Regions from separate parts of the Paenilisteria weihenstephanensis genome, predicted to be linked through region 1. Evidence: predicted binding sites of a transcription regulator. Region 1 holds the regulator's gene; each other region holds the start of a gene.

Region 1 (5,465 bases):
TCCCATTTCAATGGATACACGTTTGCGAACAGCATTTGGCAATACGCTTTCTTTATACGCCTCTGACTGTTGCTCGAAAAGATCAAATGCCGGCATGCTGACAACAGAAGCATCGATGCCATCTTTCGCAAGTGCTTCTTGTGCTTGCACTGCCAAATGAACTTCAGAACCTGTAGCTAAAAGAAGGACATCTGGAACATCTTTTTTAGCAGGCGATAATACGTACGCTCCTTTTGCAACGCCTTCTTCTGCTAATTTCACAGAATTAGGTAATGTTGGTAAGTTTTGTCTCGTTAATACAAGAGCTGTCGGACGATTTGTTGAGCGAATAGCAATTTTCCATGCAGCAACGACTTCGTTACCATCTGCTGGGCGAAGAACTGTCAAACCAGGCATAGCGCGAAGAGAAGCAACTTGCTCTACTGGCTCATGTGTTGGGCCATCTTCACCAACCGCAATACTATCATGTGTTAACACATAGTTTACAGGTAAATTTTGAATCGCTGACAAACGGATAGCTGCACGAAGGTAATCTGAGAATACGAAGAATGTTCCACCGTAAACTTTAAGACCAGCATGGAGCGCCATTCCGTTTAAAGCAGCACCCATCGCAAATTCACGAACTCCAAACCAGATATTACGTTCTGCAGGTGCTTCTTTTGTAAACTCACCGTCTGTTGCGATATTTGTGTTATTTGATCCGGCTAGATCTGCTGAACCACCAAATAGTTGCGGTAATGTAGCCGCTAACGCATTGATTACTTCACCACTTGAAGCCCGGCTAGCAAGGGATGAACCTTCTTCATATACAGGTAAATCTTTATCCCATCCTGCTGGAAGCTCTTCCTTCAAGGTAAGTTCTAATTGAGCTGCCAATTCTGGATATTTTTCTTTATATGTGGAGAACATATCGTTCCAAGCTTTTTCTTCTTTTGCGCCACGAGTTGCGATCGTCTCTTTGAAACGATCATAGACTTCGCTTGGCACGTGGAAATCTTCTTCATAATCCCAACCATATGCTGCTTTTGCTGCTTTTATACCATCCGCACCTAGTGGAGCACCATGTACTTTGCTTGTTCCAGCATTTGGAGCACCAAATCCAATGACAGTTTTTACTTCAATCATAGTTGGTTGCGATGTATTTTGTTTTGCTTTTTCAATAGCAGCTAAAATTTCAGCTGTATCATTGCCATCTTTTACAAGAAGATGTTCCCATCCATAAGACTCGAAGCGTTGTTTCACACTTTCAGAGAAAGACTTATCTAAATCACCATCAAGTGAAATATCATTTGAATCATACATTAAAACTAAGCGGCCTAATTGTTGATGTCCTGCAAGAGAAGCCGCTTCAGAAGCAACACCTTCCATCAAATCTCCATCACCACATAGCGCATATGTATAATGATCTACGACTGGGAATCCATCTTTGTTATACATTGCTTCTAAATGTCTTTCTGCCATCGCCATACCAACAGCCATTGCAATACCTTGTCCAAGTGGACCAGTTGTTGCATCAACACCGTCCGTATGATGTACTTCTGGATGCCCTGGTGTTTTGCTATCCCATTGACGGAACTGTTTCAAATCCTCTAATCCTAATTTATAGCCACTTAAGTGTAACAAGCTATAGAGTAACATAGAGCCATGGCCCGCAGAAAGTACAAAACGATCACGGTTAAACCAGTGTGAATTCGCTGGATTTGCCTTCAGTACTTTGGACCATAAGGCGTAGGCCATTGGAGCAGCCCCCATTGGTAATCCTGGGTGTCCAGAATTGGCTTTTTGAATTGCGTCGATCGATAATGTTCGAATAGTATTAATTGCTAATTGGTCTGTTTTATCAAACAAATGAAACATCCTCTCTTGTTTTAGTCACTACTATTTATAATAATCCTTTCTCGCATAATAAACAACTAAAAAATATCATTTTGTTCAAAAATGTGTAGATATGTTCAAAAATGTTCGTTTCATGTATAAGAATAGGTTAAGCAACATGCACCTAACCTAGACTATTATAATTTTTTTCGTTCTTCTCGCTTCCGTTTGATCTTATCTGGTGTCACATCGTCACCATTAGGATCAATAAATGTGGTGTGTTCAATTGTATCTCGCACTTGGTTTCGGAATGACTTGATGTATTCTTCACGCAGTGTATCTTGCTCGATTTTCTCATCCGCTGTCATCGTCCCAGCTTTCTTTTTGTGGGATAATTCATTGATACGATCTATCTTGGACTTTTCTAACATGTTCATCCTCCTAAATGTAGTGATATTATAATGATGAAGTTCTAGATTCTTGTTCGATCAACTCAGAAGTACAGTGCAGACATTTCGTCGCTTTTTCTGGTACAGCTGATAAACAATATGGACATTCTTTAGTCGCTGGTTGCTTCGGTTCTAGCGGCATATACTTAGATACCAATTTGATGATCAGAAAAACAGAGAAAGCAATAATCAAAAAACTGATAATGTTATTAATAAACATACCATAGTTAATTGTCGGCGCCCCTGCTGATTGCGCAGCTTTTAATGTATCATAATGCGTTCCATTTAGACTAATAAATAAATTTGTAAAATCGACATTTCCAATGAGTAATCCAAGTGGCGGCATAATAATATCATTCACAAGTGAATTAACAATACTTGTAAATGCAGCCCCAATTACAATACCTACGGCCATCCCTAATGCGTTCCCTTTCGAAATAAACGCTTTAAAATCCTTAAACATTCAAAAACCTCTTTTCATTCCTTGTTATCACATATTCTACATGAAACAAAAAGATTTTTAAAGCATTGTGCATATTATTCATCGGCTAACTGAATAGAACTGTCATCCCCAGTTACTTGCTTAACTGGTATAGTAATTGTGCTCCCAGCGGTAAGCTTTCCATCAATCAATTGGTTTTCCTTTTCCATCCAAGCTACAAATTCTTGTTTACTCATCTTATATTCTCCCGCATATTCATCTGCCAAAGCCCATATTGAATCCCCGCTAGCCACACTAACCTCATTATAATCTGATTCTGCTTGGTTAACTGTTACCATCAATAGTACAATTCCTAAAACAAAACATGTAACAAAGAAAATAATAGCAATATAATATCGATCCCAAATAGATTTTAAAGTCATCTTTATCCCTCCAAAAGAATATATGTTCGCCTTTTGTTATATTATAGAACACTCGTTCTACTATGTCAATTAAAAAAACGAACAATTGTTTGCATATCCTTTTTTTTTTTGATATACTGAGGTTAATAAAGAAGTAAAGAGTAAGCGGGGTGAAACAAATGAAACTATCAAAACGCCAGCAAGATATCTATGACTTTATTAAATCGGAAGTAAAGGATAAAGGCTATCCGCCTTCCGTAAGAGAAATCGGTGAAGCTGTGGGATTAGCATCTAGTTCAACCGTACATGGTCATTTGGCACGTTTAGAAGGAAAAGGTCTTATCCGAAGAGATCCAACAAAACCAAGAGCTATTGAAATTCTTTCATTAGAGGATGAAATACCTACTCCAAACGTTATTAATATCCCGATTATCGGTAAAGTAACGGCTGGGATGCCTATCACTGCGATTGAAAACATTGATGAATACTTCCCATTACCTGAACATATGGCAAATGGTGAAACAGAAATATTTATGCTTGAAATTGACGGTGAAAGTATGATTAATGCTGGTATTTTAAATGGAGATAAAGTAATTGTTAGACAACAAACTTCAGCCAATAACGGTGAAATTGTTGTTGCAATGACAGATGAAGATGAAGCTACGTGTAAGAGGTTTTATAAAGAAGCAAATCATTTCCGTCTACAACCGGAAAACGATGCTTTGGATCCAATTATATTGAATAACGTCTCGATCCTAGGGAAAGTTATTGGACTATATCGTGACATTCGATAAACAACAAAAAAGGTGGGCACCATTTTCGGTGCCCACCTTTTTTTGTTGTTTTTTTAGTAAATTTCCATGTATTGATCGCGTTCCCATTGATGAACCGCAGTTCTAAACATATCACACTCAATAACTTTTGCCTCTACAAAGTGTTCCATAATATGTTCTCCTAAGCCGTCTACGATAATATCATCATTCTCAAGCTCTTTTAAAGCCAAGGCTAAGCTTTCTGGAAGATCATAAATACCGTGTGCATGGCGCTCTTCCTCGTTCATCCCATAAATATTACGATCCACAGGTTTTGGAGGTGTTAATTCATTTTTGATACCGTCTAATCCTGCGCGGAGTAATACAGCCATCGCTAAGTATGGATTTGCTGCTGGGTCAACGCTACGAAGTTCTAGGCGAGTACTCAAACCACGAGAACTTGGAACACGAACAAGTGGGCTACGGTTTTTACCTGACCAAGCGATATAGCATGGTGCTTCATAACCTGGTACTAAACGTTTATACGAGTTTACTGTTGGATTCGTTACGGCTGTATAACCTTTCGCATGCTTCAACATACCAGCTAAGAAATGATACGCTGTTTGGCTAAGTTGTTCCTCGCCATCAGCATCAAAGAAGGCATTACCGTCTTTATTGAACAGTGACATATTGAAATGCATCCCGGATCCGTTCACGCCGAACAATGGTTTAGGCATGAATGTTGCGTGCAACCCGTGTTTACGAGCAATCGTTTTTACAACTAGTTTGAATGTTTGAATATTGTCACACGCAGTGACCGCATCTTCATATTTGAAATCGATCTCATGTTGTCCTGGCGCTACTTCATGATGACTTGCTTCAATTTCAAAGCCCATTTCTTCTAATTCGAGCACGATATCGCGGCGACAGTTTTCACCTAGATCGGTTGGCGCTAAATCGAAGTACCCAGCATTATCATTCAATTCTAGCGTTGGCTTACCTCGCTCATCTAATTTGAAAAGGAAAAATTCAGGTTCTGGTCCTAAGTTAAAATCTGTAAATCCTAAGTCATGCATTTCGGCTAATACACGTTTTAAGTTAGCACGAGGATCCCCCGCAAAAATTGTTCCATCTGGATTATAAATATCACAAATCAATCTAGCTACTTTTCCTTTTTCCGCTGTCCAAGGGAACACAACCCATGTGTCAAGATCCGGGAATAAGTACATGTCTGATTCTTCAATACGTACAAAACCTTCAATGGAGGAACCATCAAACATCATTTTATTATCCAATGCTTTACCCAACTGGCTAAGGGGAATTTCCACGTTCTTAATGATTCCCAGGATATCCGTGAATTGTAAGCGAATGAACTTTACATTTTGTTCGTCTGCGAAGCGAAAAATGTCTTCTTTAGTGTACGATGTCATAATTAAATCCTCCCAATAATTGATATTATATAAACTTTTTTAAAGTAAATACCTTTTGTCAAAATCTTGGCAATTGTTGCTTTCCAGAAGCGTCTTGTTTCACGAAACGTCCAGCTTGTTGCATTTCTTTTCGTAAAATTTTGCGTACATCTTCGTTGGTAAGCGGCGATTTTTCC
Region 2 (5,465 bases), 300 kb from region 1:
TATTTCCAAGCACTCAACATCTACATCGCAGCAGGAGAACTAAAACAAGAAGAAATCAATACAAAGCTCCTTCCAGAACTACGTAAAAAAGCGGAACAATCTGGCGATCAGATGGATTTCCAAGAGGTAAATGACCTAACACAATTCGCGGATCGCCTTGAAAAACGCGTACATGACTTAAAGCTTAGTCGCCAAATTACCATCCAACAAGCACCGCAAATTCGCTTGATTCAAAACACAAACCAAGTGCTTGCTGAAAAAATTCAGTCCTCTATCATGACTGCTATTCCATTATGGAAAAACCAAGTAGCTATTGCACTTACACTATTGCGTCAACAACAAGCTGCTGAAGCACAACGTCAAGTAGCAGAAACAACAAATGAACTGCTTAAACGTAATGCAGATATGCTGAAGACAAACGCCATTGAGACAGCTCGTGAAAACGAAAGAGGGATTGTAGATATCGAAACATTAAAAGAGACACAATCTAGCTTGATTGAGACATTGCAAGAAACATTGAAGATTCAACAAGAAGGCCGTGCAAAACGCGCCGTAGCAGAAAAAGAACTTGTATCCATGGAACAAGAGCTAAAAGATCGTTTATTGGAAATGAAATAATGCTACAGGGAGATCACTTTTTAGTGGTCTTCTTTTTGTTCTGAAAAAGCTGTCCCCCCAACGATGACAGCTTTTTTTCTATATCAAAATAATCAAGTAAAGCACTTTTCTGTATAACCATTGCTACTTAAAATAGTATCTTGTAGCATGCTTTAAGGGTTTTTTCCATAATTTAAATCTTTTTGCTTAAATGCTCTATTGGCCCAAATATTAAGCAAGATACTCATTGCAATGCATATGAAAGAAATACTAACTAACCTAATATCCCAATCCAATTGATTTATACCCACGGTCCAAATCAATTGGAATACAAGTGCGGTCATTAGGCTCATATGGCTAGCAATAAGGAGGCGCTGTACTTTTGGCGTCAAAGTAATAGCCTGCTCAGATCTTTGAATATGACGCCATATTTGACCACTCACCATACGATGCACAAAATAACTATTCAATCTTCCTTTTTTCATTTTGAAAATCCCTATAGCCGCCATCGAAATAATCGATATGATAAGCACCACTACCAATATAAAACTTCCGAGCACCCACTTATCCATCCCTCATCCTCCTATCTTTACCTTCATGTTAAGCGCAATATGCAAAATAGTAAATAGGTATTTTAAAAACCTTCTAACTTTAAATTTTCAAAATGGAGTGGCTTCAAATTCGTGACAGTCAAACCTACTAATCGAACACTTTCTTCTCCACTATAAACATCACGAAGTAGGCTCAATCCTGCGTCATAGATCATTCTAGCGTCCCTTGTATACTCCGTTAATGATAGTCGTCGCGTAATCGTGCTAAAATCACTGTAACGGAGCTTTAAAACAATTGTTTTGCCGTGCTTTCCAATTTTTTCGAGAGATTCCTCTATTTTACTGGCGAACTTAAATAACATATCCTGCATTTCACGCTCATCAAAAATATTATTTGCAAAAGTCGTTTCTCTCCCCACGGATTTGCGTTCCCGATGTGGGTTTACTTTCGAGTCAGATAGACCTCTTACTGCTCGGTACAATCGATAACCTTGTTTATTAAGCTCACGAATAAGATCCCATTCGTCCCAAGCTTTTAAATCGGCACCTGTTTCAATACCCAGGCCATGAAGTTTCTCTGCGGTTACCTTGCCTACGCCGTGAAATTTTGTCACAGGAAGGCTCTCAAGGAATGCCTCAGCCTCATCTGGCAGTACAACTGTCATACCTGCAGGCTTTTTATAATCTGAGGCGATCTTTGCAATAAATTTATTATAAGAAACACCAGCCGATGCTGTTAAGCCAAGTTCCTGATAGATAGCGTGCTGAATTTCGAGGGCAATACGCATGGCAGACTTGATACCCTTCTTATTTTCCGTCACATCTAAATAAGCCTCATCAAGTGACATTGGCTCTACCAGATCTGTATAGCGGTGAAAAATTTCTCGGATTTGGATAGAAACTTCACGGTAATGCTCCATATTCCCATGAATGAAAATACCGTGTGGGCATAATTTATAGGCTTGCTTTGTCGGCATTGCAGAGTGAACACCATATTTCCTTGCCTCATAAGAGCAGGTTGAAACAACGCCTCTTTTGTTTGGGTCACCACCGATAATAAGCGCCTTCCCTCGGTATTCAGGATGATCACGCTCCTCTACAGAAGCAAAAAAAGCATCCATATCAATATGAATTATCTTACGCGTCTTATCCATAAACTTCATCGCCCTTCACACAAAAACGAACGTTTGTTCTATTTATTAATAATACCTCATTTATTCCTATAAAGCAAGAACGAAGTAGGTAAATAAAAAAATCCAGCAAGACCGAAATCTCACTGGACACGCTTATTTTTTCTCAAACGAGCCTTTACCAAAAAATTCAATAACACGAGGCATCACTTGATAAGTTCGTGAAATGATATTCATCAAGAAAGGCAAATTGATTTCGCGTCTTCCTTTCCCCATAATAGCCACAATTTTAGCAGCTACTTTCTCTGGTTTTAAAACGAGAAAACCAACGTTATCTAAGTAGTTGCCCGATTTATCCGCGATATCAAAAAAGCTCGTCGCAATGGGGCCAGGATTTACCGTTGTTACATTGATATTATCTGGCTTTACTTCCATTCTTAGCGCATTAGAATAGCCGAGCACTGCGAATTTCGTTGCCGAATATGCAGATGATTTTGGGGTAGCAATTTTCCCAGCTTGAGAGGCAATGTTGATAATATGGCCCGATTTACGCTCTATCATACGAGGTAAGATAAGTTGTGTTAATCGCATTAAACCAAGTACATTGGTGTCAAACATCCGCTCCACTGTATCAAAATCAGTCGTTACTGCTTCTTCAAAAATTCCAAACCCAGCACAGTTGACCAACACATCAACCTTTGTGTCGCCAAGCTGTTCAGCCACTTGTTCAATCTCCGCAAAATCGGTCATGTCCATTTTGAAATATCGGCTGCTCACATCGAATTTCATTTCAATATCAGCTGCTAAATCTGCTAATTTTTCTGTACGTCGAGCGGTTAAAATTGTATGCGCTCCCTGCTGCGCAACCTGCCTTGCCATCTCTGCGCCAAGCCCATTTGAAGCCCCTGTGATCAGAACCGTTTTGTCTTTTAAAAAATCATTCATCCTTGTCAAACTCCTTTATAGTTCGAATATCGCAAAATCTGTTGCTATTTCTGTATTCGGGAAAATTTGACGACACTCATCTACCAAAATACGATTATCCTCACGCGTGTATCGGGAGCTTATATGCGTAATAATGAGCTGTTTCGCATCTGCTTTTTTTGCTAAAGTTGCAGCTTCTATCGTAGTAGAATGCATGTATTCACCCGCCATATCACCCATTTCAGATCCAAACGTAGCCTCGTGAACGATGACATCCGCATTTTTTGCCAGTTCAAGTTCTGTTGCTGTCGCTCGCGTATCGCCGAAAATCGTGATCGTCCGTCCTTTTTTTGTGGGTCCGATGAAATCACGACCATTGATGCTTCTCCCGTCTTCGAGTTTCACTGTTTTACCATCTTTTAATTCCTTGAAAATTGGCCCTGGTTTTACCCCAAGCGCTGAAATGGCAGCCGCATCAAGCGATCCCGTTTTATCAGCCTCATCCACTCGGTATCCATAACTCAAAATACCGTGATCTAGCTCTTTGCAAGTTACTTTAAATTCACTGTCTTCGAATACAAGATCGTCCTTTATTTCAACGATATCGAGAGGGTACTTGAGGTGTGTTCCGCTTACAACTAAACTTGTGCGGATAAAACTCTCAATCCCGGCAGGACCGTATATAGTCAGCGGTGTTTCTCCGCCTTGAAAGGAACGACTGCTAATGAGTCCTGGTAAGCCAAAAATATGATCTCCGTGTAAGTGTGTGATAAAAATCTTTTCTAGTTTACTTAATTTTATAGAACTTCTTAAAATCTGATGTTGCGTTGCTTCTCCGCAATCAAAAAGCCAGATACTGTTTCGCTCGTTTAACATTGTGAGCGCAATCGCCGTTACGTTACGGCCTTTGGAAGGGACACCTGCTCCTGTCCCGAGGAAAATTAATTCCATGGTTGACTCACAATCCTTTCGTTGGTTGATGGGGTTATGTGGTTGTTCTTAGTGAGGCGTTTTAGAGCCTTGATATGCATGTGCTAATGGTTCTTGCGACACCATATTTTGAATGTACTCTTAGTTTAAATTGAAGTTAGGGATCTAGAGTAAGTAGAATCTTAGGGTTTGTCGGTTAGTTTTTAGGTTGGCGCCTTCGGATCTAACGGGCCGTTTACGCTTTGTTGTGGCTCTTAGGAAATGTTCTGTATTTCCTTAGAGTCTCAATATGAGTGCGAACGTAGAGAGCATTCGTTCCTTGCACTGCGTCATGTTTTGCGCCTCTGGATCTAGCTCCAACAGCCAGCCTCTCGGAAATTTCGGTGCCTCCGCAAAAACCAAAAGAGGGTTTTCACTGCGCCCCCTATGTTGTGGCTCTTATGAGGCATCGTTCGCCGATTTAGAGCCTCAATACGAGTGCGAACGTAGAGAGCATTCGTTCCTTGCACTGCGTCATGTTTTGCGCCTCCGGATCTAGCTCCAACAGCCAGCCTCTCGGAAATTTCGGTGCCTCCGCAAAAACCAAAAGAGGGTTTTCACTGCGCCCCCTAACAATTTCTGTCGAGGCTAACGGGCTGTTTACGCTTTTCATCTTATAATACCACATTTCTCCCTCTCTATCCCCCGTTTTACCCTTTTATAAAATTTTTTCAGCTCAATCAGTTGCACATTAGAAATCAAACCGCTAAAATAGTAAGGAATAATGAGGTAACTATGATTGTATTTTTTCTATGTTGGAGCTATTTTCGACAGTATAAGACCTCATTGAAATAATGAAAGAGGGTAAGCACGTATGACAGAGGTGAAAGAACAAGTAGCTTTAATTACAATTTTTGGTGGTACGGGAGATCTAGCGAATCGCAAACTTTACCCTTCTCTATACCATCTCTTCACGAAGGGCTTTTTAAAAGAGAATTTTGCGGTAATCGGTACTGCTCGTCGGCCATGGACAAATGATTTCTTCCGTGAAAAGGTCGTGGAATCATTAAAAGGCATTGAGGAAGACGGTTTTGATCCACAAGATTTTGCATCGCATTTCTATTATCAATCGCATGATGTAACCAACCGTGAATCCTATGTTGAGTTGAAAAATTTATCTGATGAACTTGATAAAAAATATGAACTTCAAGGAAATCGCCTTTTCTATCTTGCTATGGCACCTAATTTCTTTGGAACGATTGCTAGTCGATTAAAGTCAGAAGGTTTTGTCGATAATACTGGTTTCAGTCGCCTTATCATCGAAAAACCATTTGGTCGTGATTTAGCAAGCGCC
Region 3 (5,465 bases), 1.1 Mb from region 1:
CGCTGATATCGTTCTGATGCAAGATCACCTCGGTAACCTCCCAATCACCGTGAAAATAGCTCAAAAAGTACGTCGTGTCGTTTTCTTTAACATTGCGTTCGCACTAGGCTTGAAAATTTTGGCGTTAGTCCTAGCAATGTTAGGCTACCTAACGTTATGGATGGCCATCATGGCTGATATGGGAGCTACGATTATTGTTACTATTTTCGGATTATCTATCTTAATACGGACAAAAGAAGAAAAAAACAGAGAAAAATAAGTAGCATTCAAGTAACACCTTCCTTGAAGTGGCAGTTGATTCAAACTGTTATTTTGAGAAAGGTGTTTTTGTGTAAAATCCATTTTCTTACTTAGAGGGGGATTGACACTATTCCATCAGTTTTATAGTATAAAAAGTGGCGAATTTTTGGGTATGAAAGCCCGAGTGAAGCGCCACGATAAAGGAAGGGTGGAATATGAAATGAGAAAATTAGTAGAAAAGAAAGTGAGTGTTGCAGAGCTATTTTATGATTTAATCTTTGTTTACGCGATTAGTAGGATTACAACGACAGTGAATTATTTAAATCATGATGAACAAATCCCTTTTGAGTTGCTGGGGAAATTTCTAATGCTTTTCCTTGTTTTTTGGTGTATTTGGACTTACCAAACAGTATTTTCTAATCGTTTCTTTATGAATAGATTGCGAGATTATATTTTTATCTTTATCGATATGTTTCTTGTTATCATCTTGTCGCAAGCTATAAATCCAGATTTTGAAAAAACATTTTTCACGTTTGTTGCTTGTACGACGCTATTATTTTTGAGTATTTTAGTTCAGTATGTACTTGTTTTAGTGGAAACGAAAGATTCCGATGTGCGACGTTTATGTCAACGGCTGATTGTGACGCTGCTATGCTCCATAACTCTAGCAGCGGTAGCTCTACTTACAGACTCAGGTATTCATTTTTGGCTCTATTTTATATCGATTTTGTTTGTGGCATTTTTCCCTATGGTATTTAGCAAAACGTTAGCAGCGGTACCAACGAATTTCGAGCATTTAGCAGAGCGTTATAGTTTATTTGTCATCCTCCTATTTGGAGAATCTGTCATTGCTGTGGCTACTACGATCAGCTATCAACACATATCGATGGCAAGCGTACTCTTCTATCTGATCATGGTTCTACTATTCGCGTTCTATATGATTACGTATACAACTGGCATGAATCATCACATGGAGACGAGCGGATTGACAATGATTCATTCGCATCTATTTATTTTCATTAGTCTAAATTTGATAACAGTATTATTAGAAATGTATATTCACGAACCAATTGAGCCCTATTTCTTCCTCACCTTACTTTTTGTTGGAATGCTGATGTTCTTTGTAAGTACGCTTGTTAATTTAAAAGTCTATCAAAAAAGTGGAATCGATTTTACATTCAAAAGTTTCCTACCGGTAGTAGGTATTCTCGTTGTTACTTTTATCGCAATGCTATTCGTGATCCAACATATCGCGACGACGATGTTCCTCCTTGTAGTAATGCTACTAGGTTGCCTCTCTTATCTACGTTTTATTGGGTTAACTAAAATAAGTAGATAAACCGCATTCTATCAGTGTTTAGTAAGTGTTTTAGGTTGCTATCATAGCCCAAGCTCGGTATACTAGAAAAAAAGAAAACCATTTGGGGGAAACATATGAAGCAATTATCTGGCACGAAAAAAGTAGTCGTTATTTTAGGCATTATCGCCTTGCTAGCGGTCTCGGTTCTATCAGTCATGTACAATAATGATCTGACATCTGTCCTTATTATTTCCGTTGTTCAATTTATTTTAATTCAGGCTGTCTGTTATGTGGGGATTTATTCTGTTATGAAAGTTGGCGTATCAAGAGGTCACAAGCTATTCACATGGGGAATCGTCACCACACTTATTTTTATGGGATTAATTTATATTTTTGCAGCTGATAATTTCAGACAATATTCCGCGGCAATCATTGCATTGCTCGGGTTTAGTTCGGCATTAATCATGCGCGAAGTAGAGAACACACACCCAGATAACAAAAAACAAGAAGAATGAGAAGGAGTGAGGGGAAATGGGAATTCACCAGTATTTTCGTAGTCTATCCGATTTGGAAAACATTTATCGCTGTCCAGGAAAGTTCAAGTATCAGGAACATTCTGTGGCCGAGCATTCGTTCAAAGTCACACAAGTAGCGCAGTTTTTAGGTAACGTAGAGGAGCAAGCTGGCAATACTGTCAATTGGCGCGCGCTATACGAAAAAGCACTAAATCACGATTATCCAGAACTATTTATCGGTGACATCAAGACACCAGTAAAATACGCAACGGCTGAGCTCCGCGAAATGTTGTCTGAAGTGGAAGAAACCATGACACGCAACTTTATTGATAACGAAATACCACCCGAATTCCAAGCCATCTATCACGTTCTATTAAAAGAAGGTAAAGATGACACCTTAGAAGGCCAAATCCTAGCTGTTGCAGATAAAGTCGACCTGCTCTACGAATCATTTGGCGAGATTCAAAAAGGAAATCCAGAACCGACTTTTGTCAAAATTTATAGTGAAGCCTTGGAAACGATTTATAAATTCCGCGAAATGGCATCAGTACAATACTTTTTACGAGAAATACTTCCAGATCTACTCGCTGAAAAAGGCATTGAAAAAACAGAATTACCAGCCTTATCAAATGAAATAAAAGAACGCGTGTTAAAAGCGGACATTTAAAAGGGGAGAGTAAATCTATGTGGGATCAGCTAATTTCGGCGCTTATTTTTCCAGGATTGTTGGTCATTATTTTAACTCGGATTACCTACCAACGCTTCGTTGGACTAGGCCTAACGATCATTCTAATAGCCGCATCCGCCCGCCTAGGCTTCACAAACACCTGGTGGCTCATAGGAATAGACGCCGTTTCTATGACGCTTGGCTTCATCGCAGCAACCCACATGCTCACCAAGCGACGCCAAGCTGAAGAAGGATAAGTGGCTAGAATTTGACTACATGTTAGCAAAATATTCATATTCCTTCACTAAAAGCCAGACGCATCCCCAAAGGCGAGTACCGGAGCAGATTGTACATGAACGCTGGAACAGAGCCTAGACTGTGGGGTGTAAAATCTCAAAATCTCTCTACAAAATCAAAAGCAACGCCTCACGGAGATTCAACCACAGAACATCCAAAGGACGAAAAGTGCTTAGCTACTAGGCAAAGGCGAGTACCGGAGCAGAATGTACGATTGTACCTGAGCACCGGAACGGAGCCTTTAACGACGTAGATGAGCGCTTTTCGTCCTTTGGATACGAAAATACGTTCGCTTTTTAGTATACCTTTGAAAAAAAATATGGTAAAATAGATACAAGTGATGAGTCTGGGATTTGCCTAGACTCACTTTCGTTTTTACGGAGGAGGAGAAAAGGTGAAGGATACATTTCAACTAGTTTCGAAATATACGCCACAAGGGGATCAGCCTAAAGCAATTGAGAAGTTGGTTGCGGGTTTAAACAATGGTGTGAAGCATCAAACCTTACTTGGAGCAACAGGAACGGGTAAGACTTTTACGGTATCAAATGTTATTGAAAAAGTAAATAAGCCTACGCTTGTTATTGCACATAATAAGACATTGGCGGGGCAATTATATAGTGAGTTTAAGGAATTTTTTCCGAACAATGCAGTAGAATATTTTGTGAGTTACTATGATTATTATCAACCAGAGGCTTATGTTCCGCAAACGGATACCTTTATTGAGAAGGATTCGAGCGTCAATGATGAAATTGATAAATTACGACATTCAGCGACAGCTTCATTGTTTGAAAGACGAGATGTTATCATTATTGCTAGTGTTTCATGTATTTATGGTTTAGGTTCGCCAGAAGAATATGGCGCAATGCTTGTTTCTCTTAGACCAGGAATGGAGATTAGCCGAGATCAGTTGTTGCGTGATCTAGTCGAAATACAGTATGATCGCAATGACATTGATTTTCAGCGCGGTCGTTTTCGTGTTCGTGGTGATGTGGTGGAAATTTTCCCAGCATCTCGTGATGAGCACTGTATGCGTGTCGAGTTTTTTGGTGATGAAATCGAACGAATTCGTGAAGTAGATGCGTTAACTGGTGAAATTATTGGTGAACGCGAACATGTTTCTATTTTTCCGGCATCTCACTTTGTAACGCGACCAGATATTATGAAAAAAGCAATTGTTAATATTAAAGCAGAGCTCGCAGATCGATTGAAGGTGTTGCGTGATAACAATAAGCTTTTAGAAGCGCAACGATTAGAACAGCGTACGAATTATGATATTGAAATGATGGAAGAGATGGGATACTGCTCTGGCGTAGAGAACTATTCGCGTCATTTATCTTTGCGGGAACCTGGCTCAACGCCATATACATTGTTAGACTTTTTCCCAGATGATTTTCAAATTGTTATTGATGAATCGCATGTAACGATGCCACAAATTCGCGGTATGTATAATGGAGACCAAGCGCGGAAACAAATGCTGGTAGATCATGGATTTCGTTTGCCATCTGCACTTGATAACCGTCCACTTCGATTAGAGGAATTTGAAAAACATGTGAATCAAATTATGTATATTTCGGCAACACCAGGACCATATGAATTGGAGCTTAATCCAGATGTTATTCAACAAATTATTCGGCCTACTGGTTTGCTTGATCCGATTATTGAAGTTCGGCCAATTGAAGGCCAAATTGATGATCTGATTGATGAAATAAATGAACGAATTGAGAAAAATGAGCGTGTTCTTATTACGACGTTAACCAAGAAAATGTCGGAGGATCTAACAGATTACTTGAAAGAAACAGGTATTAAGGTGCAGTATTTGCATTCAGAAATTAAGACGTTAGAGCGGATTGAGATTATTCGAGATCTTAGACTAGGCGTGTATGACGTACTTGTTGGGATTAATTTATTACGTGAGGGAATCGATATTCCTGAGGTTTCTCTTGTAACGATTTTGGATGCTGATAAACAAGGGTTCTTACGTTCGGAGCGTTCTTTGGTCCAAACAATTGGTCGTGCGGCACGTAATCAGAACGGTAAGGTTATTATGTACGCAGATAAGATGACCGATGCGATGAATTATGCTATCAGTGAAACATCACGTCGTCGTGAAATTCAGGAAGCTTACAATAAGGAGCATGGCATTACACCTCAAACGATTATAAAAGATGTTCGGGGCGTTATCTCAGCGACAAGTGCTGCGGAGGTTAGAGAAACGGAGCACCTGAAAGATCTTAGCAAGATGAATAAGAAAGAGCGAATGGCCTTTATTGAAGAATTAGAACATGAAATGAGAGCTGCTGCAAAAGCACTGGACTTCGAGCGTGCGGCGCAACTTCGTGATACCTTACTTGAGCTAAAAGCGGAAGGATGATTGTAGTTGGAAAAAGATAAAATTGTAATACAAGGAGCAAGAGCCAACAATTTAAAAAATATTAATGTGGAGATT

The links. Region 1 encodes LexA, which represses DNA repair genes until DNA is damaged. Its sites were predicted from a motif close to CGAACATATGTTCG; they were not measured.
Region 2: a site for LexA is predicted at 2,329-2,342, ahead of dinB (DNA polymerase IV). Genes of this name have one in related genera too.
Region 3: a site for LexA is predicted at 3,298-3,311, ahead of uvrB (excinuclease ABC subunit UvrB). Genes of this name have one in related genera too.

What each region holds. Positions count from the first base shown of each region.
Region 1 is NZ_CP011102.1:1,665,219-1,670,683, reverse strand. Features, by position in the region: gene tkt (transketolase) at 1-1,848, opposite strand, end outside; gene UE46_RS08130 (DUF896 domain-containing protein) at 2,013-2,246, opposite strand; gene mscL (large conductance mechanosensitive channel protein MscL) at 2,272-2,727, opposite strand; gene yneA (cell division suppressor protein YneA) at 2,802-3,128, opposite strand; gene lexA (transcriptional repressor LexA) at 3,287-3,901, shown strand; gene glnA (type I glutamate--ammonia ligase) at 3,955-5,289, opposite strand; gene UE46_RS08105 (MerR family transcriptional regulator) at 5,348-5,465, opposite strand, start outside.
Region 2 is NZ_CP011102.1:1,365,927-1,371,391, reverse strand. Features, by position in the region: gene UE46_RS06670 (toxic anion resistance protein) at 1-618, shown strand, start outside; gene UE46_RS06665 (hypothetical protein) at 771-1,169, opposite strand; gene dinB (DNA polymerase IV) at 1,232-2,302, opposite strand; gene UE46_RS06655 (SDR family NAD(P)-dependent oxidoreductase) at 2,435-3,223, opposite strand; gene rnz (ribonuclease Z) at 3,239-4,153, opposite strand; gene zwf (glucose-6-phosphate dehydrogenase) at 4,986-5,465, shown strand, end outside.
Region 3 is NZ_CP011102.1:574,817-580,281, forward strand. Features, by position in the region: gene UE46_RS02705 (heavy metal translocating P-type ATPase) at 1-259, shown strand, start outside; gene UE46_RS02710 (low temperature requirement protein A) at 461-1,579, shown strand; gene UE46_RS02715 (hypothetical protein) at 1,675-2,055, shown strand; gene UE46_RS02720 (HD domain-containing protein) at 2,072-2,722, shown strand; gene UE46_RS02725 (CsbA family protein) at 2,740-2,979, shown strand; gene uvrB (excinuclease ABC subunit UvrB) at 3,414-5,390, shown strand; gene uvrA (excinuclease ABC subunit UvrA) at 5,397-5,465, shown strand, end outside.